2 regions of the Vibrio chaetopteri genome follow, and region 1 is predicted to be linked to the other one. Evidence: predicted binding sites of a transcription regulator. Region 1 holds the regulator's gene; the other holds the start of a gene.
The links. Region 1 encodes CRP, which controls carbon source genes, mostly activating them, when cyclic AMP is high. Its sites were predicted from a motif close to TGTGANNNNNNTCACA; they were not measured.
Positions count from the first base shown of each region.

Region 2: the regulator CRP is predicted to act here: its motif matches at 2,892-2,907, upstream of PG915_RS14355 (CTP synthase).

Region 1 covers NZ_CP115920.1:529,461-535,649, reverse strand. The annotation lists gene PG915_RS02420 (hydrolase) at 1-205, shown strand, start outside; gene PG915_RS02415 (YheU family protein) at 279-491, shown strand; gene PG915_RS02410 (phosphoribulokinase) at 619-1,488, shown strand; gene crp (cAMP-activated global transcriptional regulator CRP) at 1,731-2,363, shown strand; gene PG915_RS02400 (DUF1338 domain-containing protein) at 2,630-3,421, opposite strand; gene astD (succinylglutamate-semialdehyde dehydrogenase) at 3,432-4,898, opposite strand; gene astA (arginine N-succinyltransferase) at 4,976-5,995, opposite strand; gene PG915_RS02385 (aspartate aminotransferase family protein) at 6,077-6,189, opposite strand, start outside.
Region 2 covers NZ_CP115920.1:3,173,635-3,179,823, forward strand. The annotation lists gene eno (phosphopyruvate hydratase) at 1-1,090, opposite strand, end outside; gene PG915_RS14355 (CTP synthase) at 1,166-2,806, opposite strand; gene mazG (nucleoside triphosphate pyrophosphohydrolase) at 2,969-3,775, opposite strand; gene relA (GTP diphosphokinase) at 4,020-6,189, opposite strand, start outside.

The DNA of each region.
Region 1 (6,189 bases):
CACCGTACCGACTCAGTTTATTCATGCCAAGGATGACCCCTTTATGACACACGAGGTCATTCCAACTTTTAGTCTTCCAAGCCATATCAATTACCAACTGCTTGATCGAGGTGGTCATGTCGGCTTTATGACGGGTAGTTTGCGACGCCCGCGCTTTTGGTTAGAAGAGAGCTTACCAAGCTACTACCGACACTTTATTGACTAGCCAAAAACAGCGATAGATCCCTTTGTGAATCAGCAGTGCTATAATCCTGCGGTCATAGAATTGAGAGGTATTTATGATCATCCCATGGCAACAGATTGACGCAGACACGCTAGATAACCTTATTAAAGAGTTCGTGCTGCGCGAAGGCACCGACTATGGTGAGTCGGAAATATCGCTAGATGATAAAGTTCGCCATGTTCGTAGCCAGCTCGAAAGCGGTGAGGCCGTCATCGTTTTCTCTGAACTGCACGAAACCGTCGACATTAAATCGCGTCGCTCGCTGTAATTTTTCGGTAGCTGCGCAAGTAGCTGCTATATTGAAAGGCTATTGAACTGAAATTGGCCTACAAGGTCTAACTCCTTATGTGAGTTAGCAAATTTATAACGACAATTACAAATACACAGGAAGTGTCATGTCAGCAAAACACCCGATCATTGCTGTAACGGGCTCCTCTGGAGCTGGAACCACCACAACGTCAGAAGCATTTCGCAAGATGTTCAACATGATGAGCGTCAAGCCTGCATTTATTGAAGGTGATAGCTTTCACCGTTTTACTCGCCCAGAGATGGACATCGAGATCCGCAAAGCCAAAGATCAAGGTAAACACATCAGCTACTTTGGCCCCCAAGCGAACGACTTCCCTGCGCTTGAAGAGTTTTTTCGCAACTATGGGCAAAATGGTACTGGCCAGTTCCGCCGCTACCTACACACCTTCGATGAGGCCGTGCCTTATAATCAAATGCCAGGCACCTTCACTCCATGGCAAGACCTGCCAGAGAATAGCGATGTGCTGTTTTATGAAGGCCTACACGGCGGCGTTGTAGATGGCGATGTCAATGCTGCGCAGCACGTTGACCTGCTTATCGGCATGGTGCCTATCGTTAACCTCGAGTGGATCCAAAAATTCGTACGAGACACCCGCGATCGTGGTCACTCTCGAGAAGCGGTTACTGACTCAATTGTTCGCTCGATGGACGACTACTTAAGCTACATTACACCGCAATTTTCACGCACACACATTAACTTCCAGCGCGTCCCAACCGTGGACACTTCAAACCCGCTCAATGCGAAAGGCATTCCGAGTTTGGATGAGAGTTTTGTGGTGATTCGCTTACGTGGTATCAAGAATGTCGACTTCCCGTACTTACTAGCGATGATTGATGGTTCGTTCATGTCACGTCACAACACCATCGTAGTGCCGGGCGGTAAGATGAGTTTTGCGATGGAGCTAATCGTCAGACCAATACTTCAGCAACTTATAGAAACGGGAAAAATAGGTTAGGAAATGTGAGCCAAATCAGCCTGTTTTTTGTATCGTGATCATGTGCACAGTTTTGTATAGATAAATACGCTTTTGACACGATTAAAATCAAGAAAAGCGGCGCAAAAAAGGATACTATTTCTAGGAAATAGAAGATCGCTTGCGCCATCTTCAAAGTGCTTTTATGCTAGTAGGTCTTAACCAACGGGCTTGCTAACAAATATGGAAAGCAGCAAGCATACCCTGCAGAGGAAGTAAGATATATGGTTCTAGGTAAACCTCAAACCGACCCAACGTTAGAGTGGTTCCTTTCACACTGCCACATTCACAAGTACCCATCAAAGAGCACGCTTATTCATGCGGGCGAGAAAGCAGAAACGCTTTACTACATCGTCAAAGGCTCTGTAGCGGTACTGATTAAAGATGAAGAAGGCAAAGAGATGATCTTGTCTTACCTAAACCAAGGTGACTTCATCGGTGAACTTGGCTTGTTCGAAGAGGACCAAGAACGTACGGCATGGGTACGAGCAAAATCACCTTGTGAAGTTGCGGAAATCTCATTCAAGAAGTTCCGTCAGCTTATCCAAGTTAACCCAGACATTCTAATGCGCTTATCTGCTCAGATGGCAAGTCGTCTACAAGTGACTAGCCAAAAAGTAGGTGACCTAGCATTCCTAGACGTAACGGGTCGTATTGCACAGACGCTACTTAACCTAGCGAAACAACCTGATGCAATGACTCATCCAGACGGCATGCAAATCAAGATCACTCGTCAAGAGATTGGCCAAATCGTTGGTTGTTCTCGCGAAACAGTAGGTCGTATTCTTAAGATGCTAGAAGAGCAGAACCTAATTTCTGCCCACGGTAAGACAATCGTGGTTTACGGTACTCGCTAAGAGCACGTAACAAGATTTAAAAAGCCACCCTCGGGTGGCTTTTTTTGTTTCAAATTTATCGTCACCCCTGCGCAGGAATGACGAGCCTTGAGATATCACCCTAACCCCAAATAGTCGTCACCCCTACGCAGGCAGGGGGTCTTCTTTTAGCGCGTCCCAAGCTCAAGTAGATTCCTGCCTACGCAGGAATGACGTGAGCTGTTGTTCCTCCGTCATCTCTGCGTAGAGGCCTGGCCAGTGCAATGACGGCGCTGTAGGGTTTATCGTTACTGATGCGTACTCTCAAAGATTTTGTCCGCAGATGCCGCGACAAAGCCTTGGTAGTAACTGCCATCGGCTAGCTGGTAACGTTTAGCAAACTCATAGAAGCCACCTGGAATCAACTGATCACCATCAGTAAATGCCACGGACACTTTGTCTGCCATGGTCGAGGATTGCTCTAGCAGCACCTCTGGTGAGCCTTTCACTTCCCCGCCCGATTCATTAATCGCAAACCCAGCATCACGAAGGTGCTGATTGACCTCAACTACTTCGGCAAAGCAGTCAAGCTGATTCACGCTCACCGTGAAGTGATTGGCGCCATAACCGTGAGCAGCAAGCCATGAGGCATACTCACTTTCTTGTGCCAACATTTGTAAGTCTTGATAGCTTAAGTCCCACAAACGGCCACCATATAAGAACTCAGCAGAGGAAAGCTTGGCGCTGTCCACCTGTGCCACTAACTTAGCCACGATATCTTGAAGCGATTGAGAGCACTCTTCTACTCGCAACTCGCTGATAAACACCTTAGGAAGCAAAGCATCGCTATGTTCTAGGTGTATCGCAGTCAGCTTTTTGGCTTCAAAGTCGTAATGGCCACTGACCTCGTAACCAAGATCTAGAAACGGCTTAGCTATTGTGTCGATACCCAGTGGCGCGACATTAAAGGTTCGCAGCGCAATATGGTCATTGATAAGCGACTCATCTTCTCTAAGCAAGTCGTGCACCTTATGTGCCGATGGGCACAGGCGAGTGATATAGTCTTGCCACAAGTGGCCAAATAGCGCGTCAACAGTCATAGCACGCTCCTTATAGTTCGATGCCAGGGCTTAAAGTCGCAGGAAGAACGGTGTTATCGCCCTCCATTGATGCCATAGGGTAAGCGCAGTAATCTGCTGCATAAAACGCACTTGGACGAAGGTTGCCAGACGCGCCCGGACCGCCAAACGGCGCATCACCACTGGCTCCTGTAAGCTGACGGTTGCGGTTTACAATGCCTGCTCGAATGTGGTCTGTGAAATATTGCCACTCCTCATCACGCTCTGAGATAAGCCCTGCCGACAAACCAAATCGGGTATCGTTGGACAGCTCTACCGCTTGTTCAAGAGTTTCGTAGCGCACCAGTTGTAGCAGCGGCCCAAAGTACTCTTCATCAGGAAGCTCATCGATATCAGTGGCATCTAACAGTGCTGGCGTCACGAAGGCGGCTTTCAAGCGTTTTGCTTCTACTAGGCTCTTACCGCCTAGCTTCACCAACTCAGCTTGCGCTGCAATAATATGGTCAGCGGCCTGCTCTGAGATCTGCGGGCCCATAAATGGCGCAGGCTGTGCAAACGGCTCATCGATACGGATCTTATTAATAGCAGACACTAGGCTTTCTACTAGTTGATCACCTTTTTCACCAAATGGCACATAAAGGCGTCGTGCGCAGGTACAACGCTGTCCAGCACTGATGTAGGCCGATTGCAAAATGGTGTACACCGCCGCATCAACATCACCAAACGCTTCACTGACGACAAGCGGATTGTTACCGCCCATCTCGAGCGCCAGCATCTTGCCAGGCTGACCAGCAAATTGACGATGCAGGATATGCCCTGTGTTGGCGCTACCAGTAAACAGCACGCCATCAATGCCTTTCGAATCAGCAAGAGCGATACCCGTCTCTTTACCACCTTGAACAAGGTTAATAACACCGGCAGGCAGTCCCACTTCCTCCCAGATTTTCATTGCAAGTTCGCCGACTAGTGGAGTTTGCTCTGAGGGTTTAAAGACCACTGTGTTCCCTGCCAACAGCGCTGGCACGATATGGCCATTTGGCAAGTGTCCCGGAAAGTTATAAGGACCAAACACTGCCATAACACCAAGTGGCCTGTGACGGAGGACGATTTGGTTTCCAGCTGCTTCGCGTTGGTTCTCACCAGTGCGTTGATGGTAAGCACGTATCGAAATGGCAATTTTACCGGCCATCGCGCCGGCTTCAGTGCGGGTTTCCCATAACGGCTTGCCCGTTTCTTTGGCAATCGCAATAGCAATCTCTTCACTACGTTCTTTAACCTTGTCGGCAAACGCCAGCACAATAGCCTCACGTTCCGCAAACGGTCTTTTTTTCCACTCAACAAACGCCTTGCGAGCGGAAGATACTGCCTGATCTACTTGCTCTGGCGTCGCGGATTGACCTTCCCAGATAATATTATTGTCGTATGGTGACAGTGACTGAAACGCGTCACCGAGACCCGCTACCCAGTTGCCCGAGATCCATTGAGTTTGTTGAGACATAGTGAAGTTCCTTTGGTCTTTTAAATGTGGCCGCTGTGAGCGGCCATCTTATTGCTTGTGGAGGCGAGTAACGTCGCTTATTGAGCCAGCATACGAACCATGTCGCCATCAGCAACATTCAGTGCATCCGCCGCCTCAGGAGACAACAATACGGTGCCAGACTCGGCGTCAAACGCCGCTTTAGCCGCCGTCGCACGGAAGTGCTCAAAAGAAGTATTAGCAATCAGGTAGTCCTGTGAACTGGTGTGCTCAGAGACCGACACCTTAGCGCGAAATGAATCTCGTACCGCTTGGATATTACGAAGATCGCATTCAACCGTTGGACCTGCATCGAAGATGTCGACATAGTTCCGACAAGTAAAACCTTCTTTCTCAAGTAGTTTTAATGCAGGACGCGTATTTTCATGCACTTGACCGATAACCGCTTGCGCTTCTTTACTCAGCAGATTGATGTAAATAGGTAGCTTTGGCATTAGGTCGGCAATAAAGCCTTTTTTACCTATACCTGTTAGATAATCTGCCATCGTGAAATCGATCGAGAAGAAGTGCTCTTGTAACCACTGCCAAAACGGTGAGTTACCTTCTGCATCCGACACGCCGCGCATTTCTGCAAAGATGGTTTTAGAAAAGCGCTCTGGGTGCTCTGCCATCATCAAGAAGCGACATTTCGACATTAGGCGTCCATTTAGACCACCTCGAAACTCCGGACGCAAGAACAAGGTACAGATTTCACTACAGCCAGTGTAATTGTTGCCAAAGGTCAAAAGCTTCACCACGTTGTTGACGTTCAGCTTTGGCGATGAGTGCACCACGGTACTTATGTGATAAGAGTAGAAAGGAACATCCCAACCAATCGCACCTTCAATACCCGTTGTCCCTGCGACTTCGCCGGTTTCGGTGTCAAAGCCAACCATCAAATAACCTTCGTCGGTAGGCGCCGTGACATCATGTTTAGCAAAGCTGTATTCAGAGTGGGTAATTCGGTTTGTCAGAAGCTCTTCATTAACGGGAAGAGAAGTGAAACCGTGGCCTGATTCTACCGCGCAAGTATGCAGCGCATCGTAGTCAGACATAGTGATAGGACGAACAACAAGCATCAATAATCCCTCCTGACGCGAACTCTCTCGGAACATCCAAATCCGAGAGAGTATCTAAAAGCCGACTTATCGGCTGTCTGCTTAAACTAGCGTACCAATGGCTTTGTCTAGTTTAGCTAATCCTTCTTCAACTTCTTGTTGAGTGATAACCAGTGATGGTGTGAAGCGCACCACGTTGGCACCGGCAACCAGCA
Region 2 (6,189 bases), 850 kb from region 1:
CTGCGTCTTTAGCCATCTTGATAGCAGCTAGAGTCTCAGTTAGAGAACCGATTTGGTTGAACTTGATAAGGATAGAGTTAGCTACGCCTTTCTCGATACCTTCAGCAAGGATCTTAGTGTTAGTAACGAATAGGTCGTCACCTACTAGTTGAAGCTTGTCACCTAGTAGTTCAGTTTGGTGCTTGAAGCCATCCCAGTCAGACTCGTCTAGACCGTCTTCGATAGAAACGATTGGGAAGTTGTTCGCTAGCTCAGCTAGGTAGTGGTTAAACTCTTCAGAAGAGAAAGTTTTACCTTCGCCTTTCATGTTGTAGATGCCAGCTTCTTTGTCGAAGAACTCAGATGCTGCACAGTCCATAGCTAGAGTCACGTCTTTACCTAGTTCGTAACCAGCAGCTGCAACAGCTTCTGCGATAACTTCTAGAGCTTCAGCGTTAGACTTAAGGTTAGGAGCGAAACCACCTTCGTCGCCAACTGCAGTGCTGTAGCCTTTAGACTTAAGAACTTTAGCTAGGTTGTGGAATACTTCAGCACCTACACGTAGACCTTCTTTAAGAGTCTTAGCACCAACTGGTTGGATCATGAACTCTTGGATGTCAACGTTGTTGTCTGCGTGCTCACCACCGTTGATGATGTTCATCATTGGTAGAGGCATAGAGAACTGACCAGCAGTACCGTTTAGTTCAGCGATGTGCTCGAACAAAGGCATGCCTTTAGCCGCTGCAGCCGCTTTAGCGTTTGCTAGAGAAACAGCTAGGATAGCGTTCGCGCCGAACTTAGACTTGTTTTCAGTACCGTCTAGGTCGATCATTACTTGGTCAACGTCAGCTTGAGCTTTAGCGTCTTTACCAACTAGAGCTTCAGCGATTGCACCGTTCACAGCTTCAACAGCTTTAAGAACACCTTTACCTAGGAAACGTGCTTTGTCGCCGTCACGTAGCTCAAGAGCTTCGCGAGAACCAGTAGATGCGCCAGATGGAGCCGCAGCCATACCTACGAAACCGCCTTCTAGGTGAACTTCAGCTTCAACAGTTGGGTTACCACGTGAGTCGATGATTTCACGACCTAGAACTTTAACGATCTTAGACATTAATGTTTCCTCTCATTAAATATAAATGTCAAATTTAGGGCAGCCGCACAACCTTCGCTGCCGCCCGTATCCTTTTTACTTTTCTTCAGTACCGCGCTGGTATTCACCTGCTGCCTTAACAAAGCCAGAGAATAGTGGGTGACCATCGCGTGGTGTTGAAGTGAATTCTGGGTGGAACTGCGCAGCAACAAACCATGGGTGTGCTGGGTTCTCGATCACTTCAACCAGTTTCTTGTCTGCTGATAGACCAGAAACTTTTAGACCTGCTTTTTCAATCTGAGGACGAAGTACATTGTTGACTTCATAGCGGTGACGGTGACGCTCGTGGATCTTCGCATTGCCGTATAGTTCGTACGCTTTCGTTCCTTTTTCAAGGTGACATAGCTGGGAACCTAGACGCATTGTACCGCCAAGATCAGAGGTTTCAGTACGTTCTTCAACTTTACCTTCACCATCAACCCACTCTGTGATCAAGCCTACCACAGGGTATTTCGTCTCTTTGTTAAATTCTGTTGAATGTGCGCCTTCCATACCCGCTACGTTACGAGCGTATTCAATAAGCGCAACTTGCATCCCTAGACAGATACCTAGATAAGGTACTTTGTTCTCACGAGCGTATTTCGCAGCAAGGATCTTACCTTCAATACCGCGGTCACCGAAGCCACCTGGAACAAGAATAGCGTCTAGACCTGCTAGTGCTTCTTCGCCTTTGCTCTCAACATCTTGTGAGTCAACGTACTTGATCTTCACGTTCAGACGGTTCTTAAGACCCGCGTGCTTAAGCGCTTCGTTTACCGATTTGTACGCATCTGGAAGCTCAATGTACTTACCAACCATACCAATAACAACGTCTGCTGTTGGGTTCGCTTCTTCGTAGATAACCTGTTCCCACTCAGATAGGTCTGCTTCTGGAGCGGTGATACCAAAGCGAGTACAAACAAGATCGTCAAGACCTTGTGCTTTAATCAACTGAGGGATCTTGTAGATAGAATCTACGTCCTTCATTGAGATTACCGCTTTCTCTTGTACGTTACAGAACAGAGCAATCTTCTTACGCTCGTTTGCAGGGATCGCACGATCACTACGACAAACAAGAATATCTGGTTGGATACCGATAGATAGAAGCTCTTTCACCGAGTGTTGCGTTGGCTTAGTTTTCACTTCGCCTGCAGCCGCTAGGTAAGGAACTAGAGTCAGGTGCATGAACATTGCACGCTCACGACCAAGCTCAACCGCTAGCTGACGGATTGCTTCCATAAATGGTAGAGATTCGATATCACCAACTGTGCCACCAACTTCAACGATCGCAACGTCGTGGCCTTCAGAGCCAGCAATGACACGATCTTTAATAGCGTTTGTGATGTGTGGGATAACCTGAATAGTCGCACCTAGGTAGTCACCACGACGCTCTTTACGTAGAACGTCAGCGTAAACACGACCAGCAGTAAAGTTGTTGCGTTTTGTCATCTTGGTACGGATGAAACGCTCGTAGTGACCAAGGTCCAGGTCAGTTTCAGCGCCATCTTCCGTGACAAACACTTCACCGTGCTGAGTTGGGCTCATTGTGCCCGGATCAACGTTGATGTAAGGGTCAAGCTTCATCATGGTCACTTTAAGACCACGTGCTTCTAAAATTGCTGCAAGAGATGCTGCTGCAATACCTTTACCTAGAGAGGATACTACCCCGCCAGTAACAAAAATATAATTTGTCGTCATGTTTAACCTGAAGTTGGTTGAATGAGGGAAAATGGATTTCTTCTGGACGGGATGCAAATATACCAGAAGCCCATTACCGCCACAACGTGAAACTTATCACATTCAAAATTTTTATTTTTTGCTTCAAATCAATAGTAGAAACGTACACCAGTGAGAAGCCGTTCACAAATCCGAGCAGTTTTCTTGTTTTTTTACATCATTCCAAAACGCATCCAGCTCTTGAAGACTAAAGTCTGTCAGTAACTTACCTTCACCCGCAGCACGCGTTTCTACACCCTTAAATCGGCGAGAAAATTTGTCGTTGGCTTTTCTTAGCGCCACTTCAGGATCTTTCTTCAAATGGCGCGCAAGATTCACTACTGCAAACAAAAGATCGCCCACTTCTTCTTCCAGTTTATCTTCGTTTACATCGACTTGAATCGCTTCTTCAACGACTTCTTCAATCTCCTCTTGAACCTTCTCGACCACCGGCCCAAGTGCATCCCAATCGAAGCCAAATTTTGCGCAACGTTTCTGTATTTTGTTGGCTTTAGAAAGCGCAGGAAGCGACTGTGGTATTGAGTCTAGAATACTTTGCGCGGTTTTGCCTAGTTGCGCTTTTTCCTTCTGTTTCTCAACCTCCCAGTTGGCATTGATCGCCGCTTCATCTTCAAACTCAACGTCAGAAAAAACGTGCGGGTGGCGGCGTGTGAGCTTCTCGTTAAGCCCTTCTACTACCTCATTAAAATCAAACAAGCCCTGCTCTTTGGCCATCTGACTGTAGAAGATGACTTGGAAAAGTAAGTCGCCCAACTCTTCTTTTAGGTTCGGCCAATCTTTGTTGTGAATCGCATCGACAACCTCAAAGGTTTCTTCGATGGTGTGAGGAACAATGGTTTCGAAGGTTTGTTTTCTGTCCCATGGGCAGCCTTTTTCTTCATCGCGGAGCTGCGCCATGATGGTGAGGAGTTGGTCTATAGGTTGGGTCATGTTAAGTTCCTGGTTACGACAAGGGCGAGTGTGGTAGCACTCGCCCTTGGTTGTGTTTTTTTGGTTGGGAGCGCGTGGTTTTTTACCCCTCCCAGCCTCCCCTTATTAAGGGGAGGAGCATACTGGCTCGCTGCGCATCGCCTTACAAAATACGATGCGACGCTAGGAGCTAGTATAGGTTCTCCCCCTTAATAAGGGGGAGCTAGAGGGGGTAAAATCGCCAAGCTTAAAATAGTACGCTAAACTACCCCAACCGCTTCACATTCATCACATCTTTAATCTGCTCAATACGCTTAGTCACGCGCGACAACACCTCAATATTGTTCACTTCCAGATCAAAGTCCATGATAGATAGCTGACGCTTGTAATCACTGCGGCTCTTCATGCTGGTCACCTTGATCTTTTCGTTGGTCAACAAAGCGGTGATGTCTTTAAGTAGACCACCACGCTCCATCGCCTCAACACGAATTGTCAAAATGTATGAACCAACAAACCCGTTACCCCAAACCGTATCGATAATACGCTCTGGCGCGTGGTGGCTGAGCTCTTCTAACTGCTCACAGTCGGCGCGGTGCACTGAGATGCCGCGTCCTTGGGTAATGTAGCCTTTTATCTGATCACCTGGAATTGGCTGACAGCAGCGCGCTAAGTGAGTCATAAGGTTATCAACCCCCTCCACCACTACCGCATCTTTATGCGGGCGACTTTGCGCTGGCGCTTTGTTTTCTGACTCTTGCAGCTTCTCAAGCGCTTGCTGATCTTCTTCTTCCGCGGTTGGCTTGTTTACCAAGGCGTTGATGTGGTTGATGATCTGGTTGATACGCAGATCGCCACTGCCGATACCTACATACAGCTCATCCGCAGAGTTTACGTTGAAGCGCTTCAGGGCGTATTGCTCAGCGTCTTTAAGTGTAGCTCCGATCTTGGCCAGTTCAGCCTCAAGGATCTCACGACCCGCTTCGAGATTCTTCTCGCGGCTTTGCTTTCTAAACCACGCATTGATCTTCGCGCGCGCTCGACCAGAGTGTACAAAACCCGTTGACGGATTGAGCCAGTCACGAGATGGGTTAGGTTCTTTCGCCGTGATGATTTCAACCTGATCACCCATTGCTAGCTTGTGGGTAAACGGAACAATACGTCCAGCTACCTTAGCGCCAATGCATCGGTGTCCCACTTCAGAGTGAATGTGGTAGGCAAAATCAAGCGGTGTCGCGCCCATTGGTAGGTCGACCACATCACCGCGTGGAGTAAATGCATAGACGCGATCATCAAACACCTGACTACGAAGCTCATCAAGCATCTCGCCAGAGTCTGACATTTCCTCTTGCCAGTCGAGTAACTTACGCAGCCAAGTGATCTTCTCATCGTATCCGCTGCGGCCACTACTGCCGCCTTCCTTGTACTTCCAGTGCGCAGCAACACCCAACTCGGAGTCTTCGTGCATCTGCTTAGTGCGGATTTGGATTTCAATGGTTTTACCTTCTGGCCCCAAGATCACAGTATGAATCGATTGGTAACCATTCGGTTTTGGGTTGGCGACGTAATCGTCGAACTCACTAGGTAAGTGTTTATATTTGGTATGCACGACGCCCAGTGCCGCGTAGCAGTCTTGCAAACGCTCGGCGATGATTCGCACCGCACGCACGTCAAACAGCTCATCAAAATCCAGACTCTTCTTCTGCATCTTACGCCAGATGCTGTAGATGTGCTTTGGACGACCACTCACTTCTGCAAGGATACTAGAGGCTTGCATCTCACTGGTGAGGTCATCAACAAAGTCTTTGATGTATTGCTCACGGACGATACGACGCTCGGAAAGCTGCTTGGCAATTTGTTTGTAGGTATCTGGCTGCTGGTAGCGGAAGGCGTAGTCTTCGATTTCCCATTTGAGCTGACCGATACCCAGACGGTTAGCGAGTGGTGCGTAAATGTTGGCACACTCTTTTGCGGCCGCACGGCGCACGTCATCTGACTCATCTTTCACTTCACGTAGGTTACAGATACGCTCCGCAAGCTTAATCACCACGCAGCGGAAGTCGTCTACCATCGCAAGTAGCATGCGACGTACATTATCGACCTGTCCCGACGCCTCAGAGTCTTCAAGGGTGACATTGAGCTGACCGATGGCGGCCATTTCTTCAACGCCGTCGATCAGTTTGATGATTTCTTTACCGTAGTTTTCTTCTAGTAGCTCACGATCGTAAAGGCCACTAGAGACGACTGGATAGAGCTGTGCTGCCACCAACGTGGCTTTATCCATAGACAGGGTAATGAGGATTTCATTCATCTCTCTCCCGCGCCACAACAGCAAGGCCCCTTGCTCACTATCGGCAACGATTTCCTCACACTGACGGTAAACGTCTTTCAATCTTTTTGAGGTGTTTTTATCTTGCTTAAGTGACGCAATCCAATTA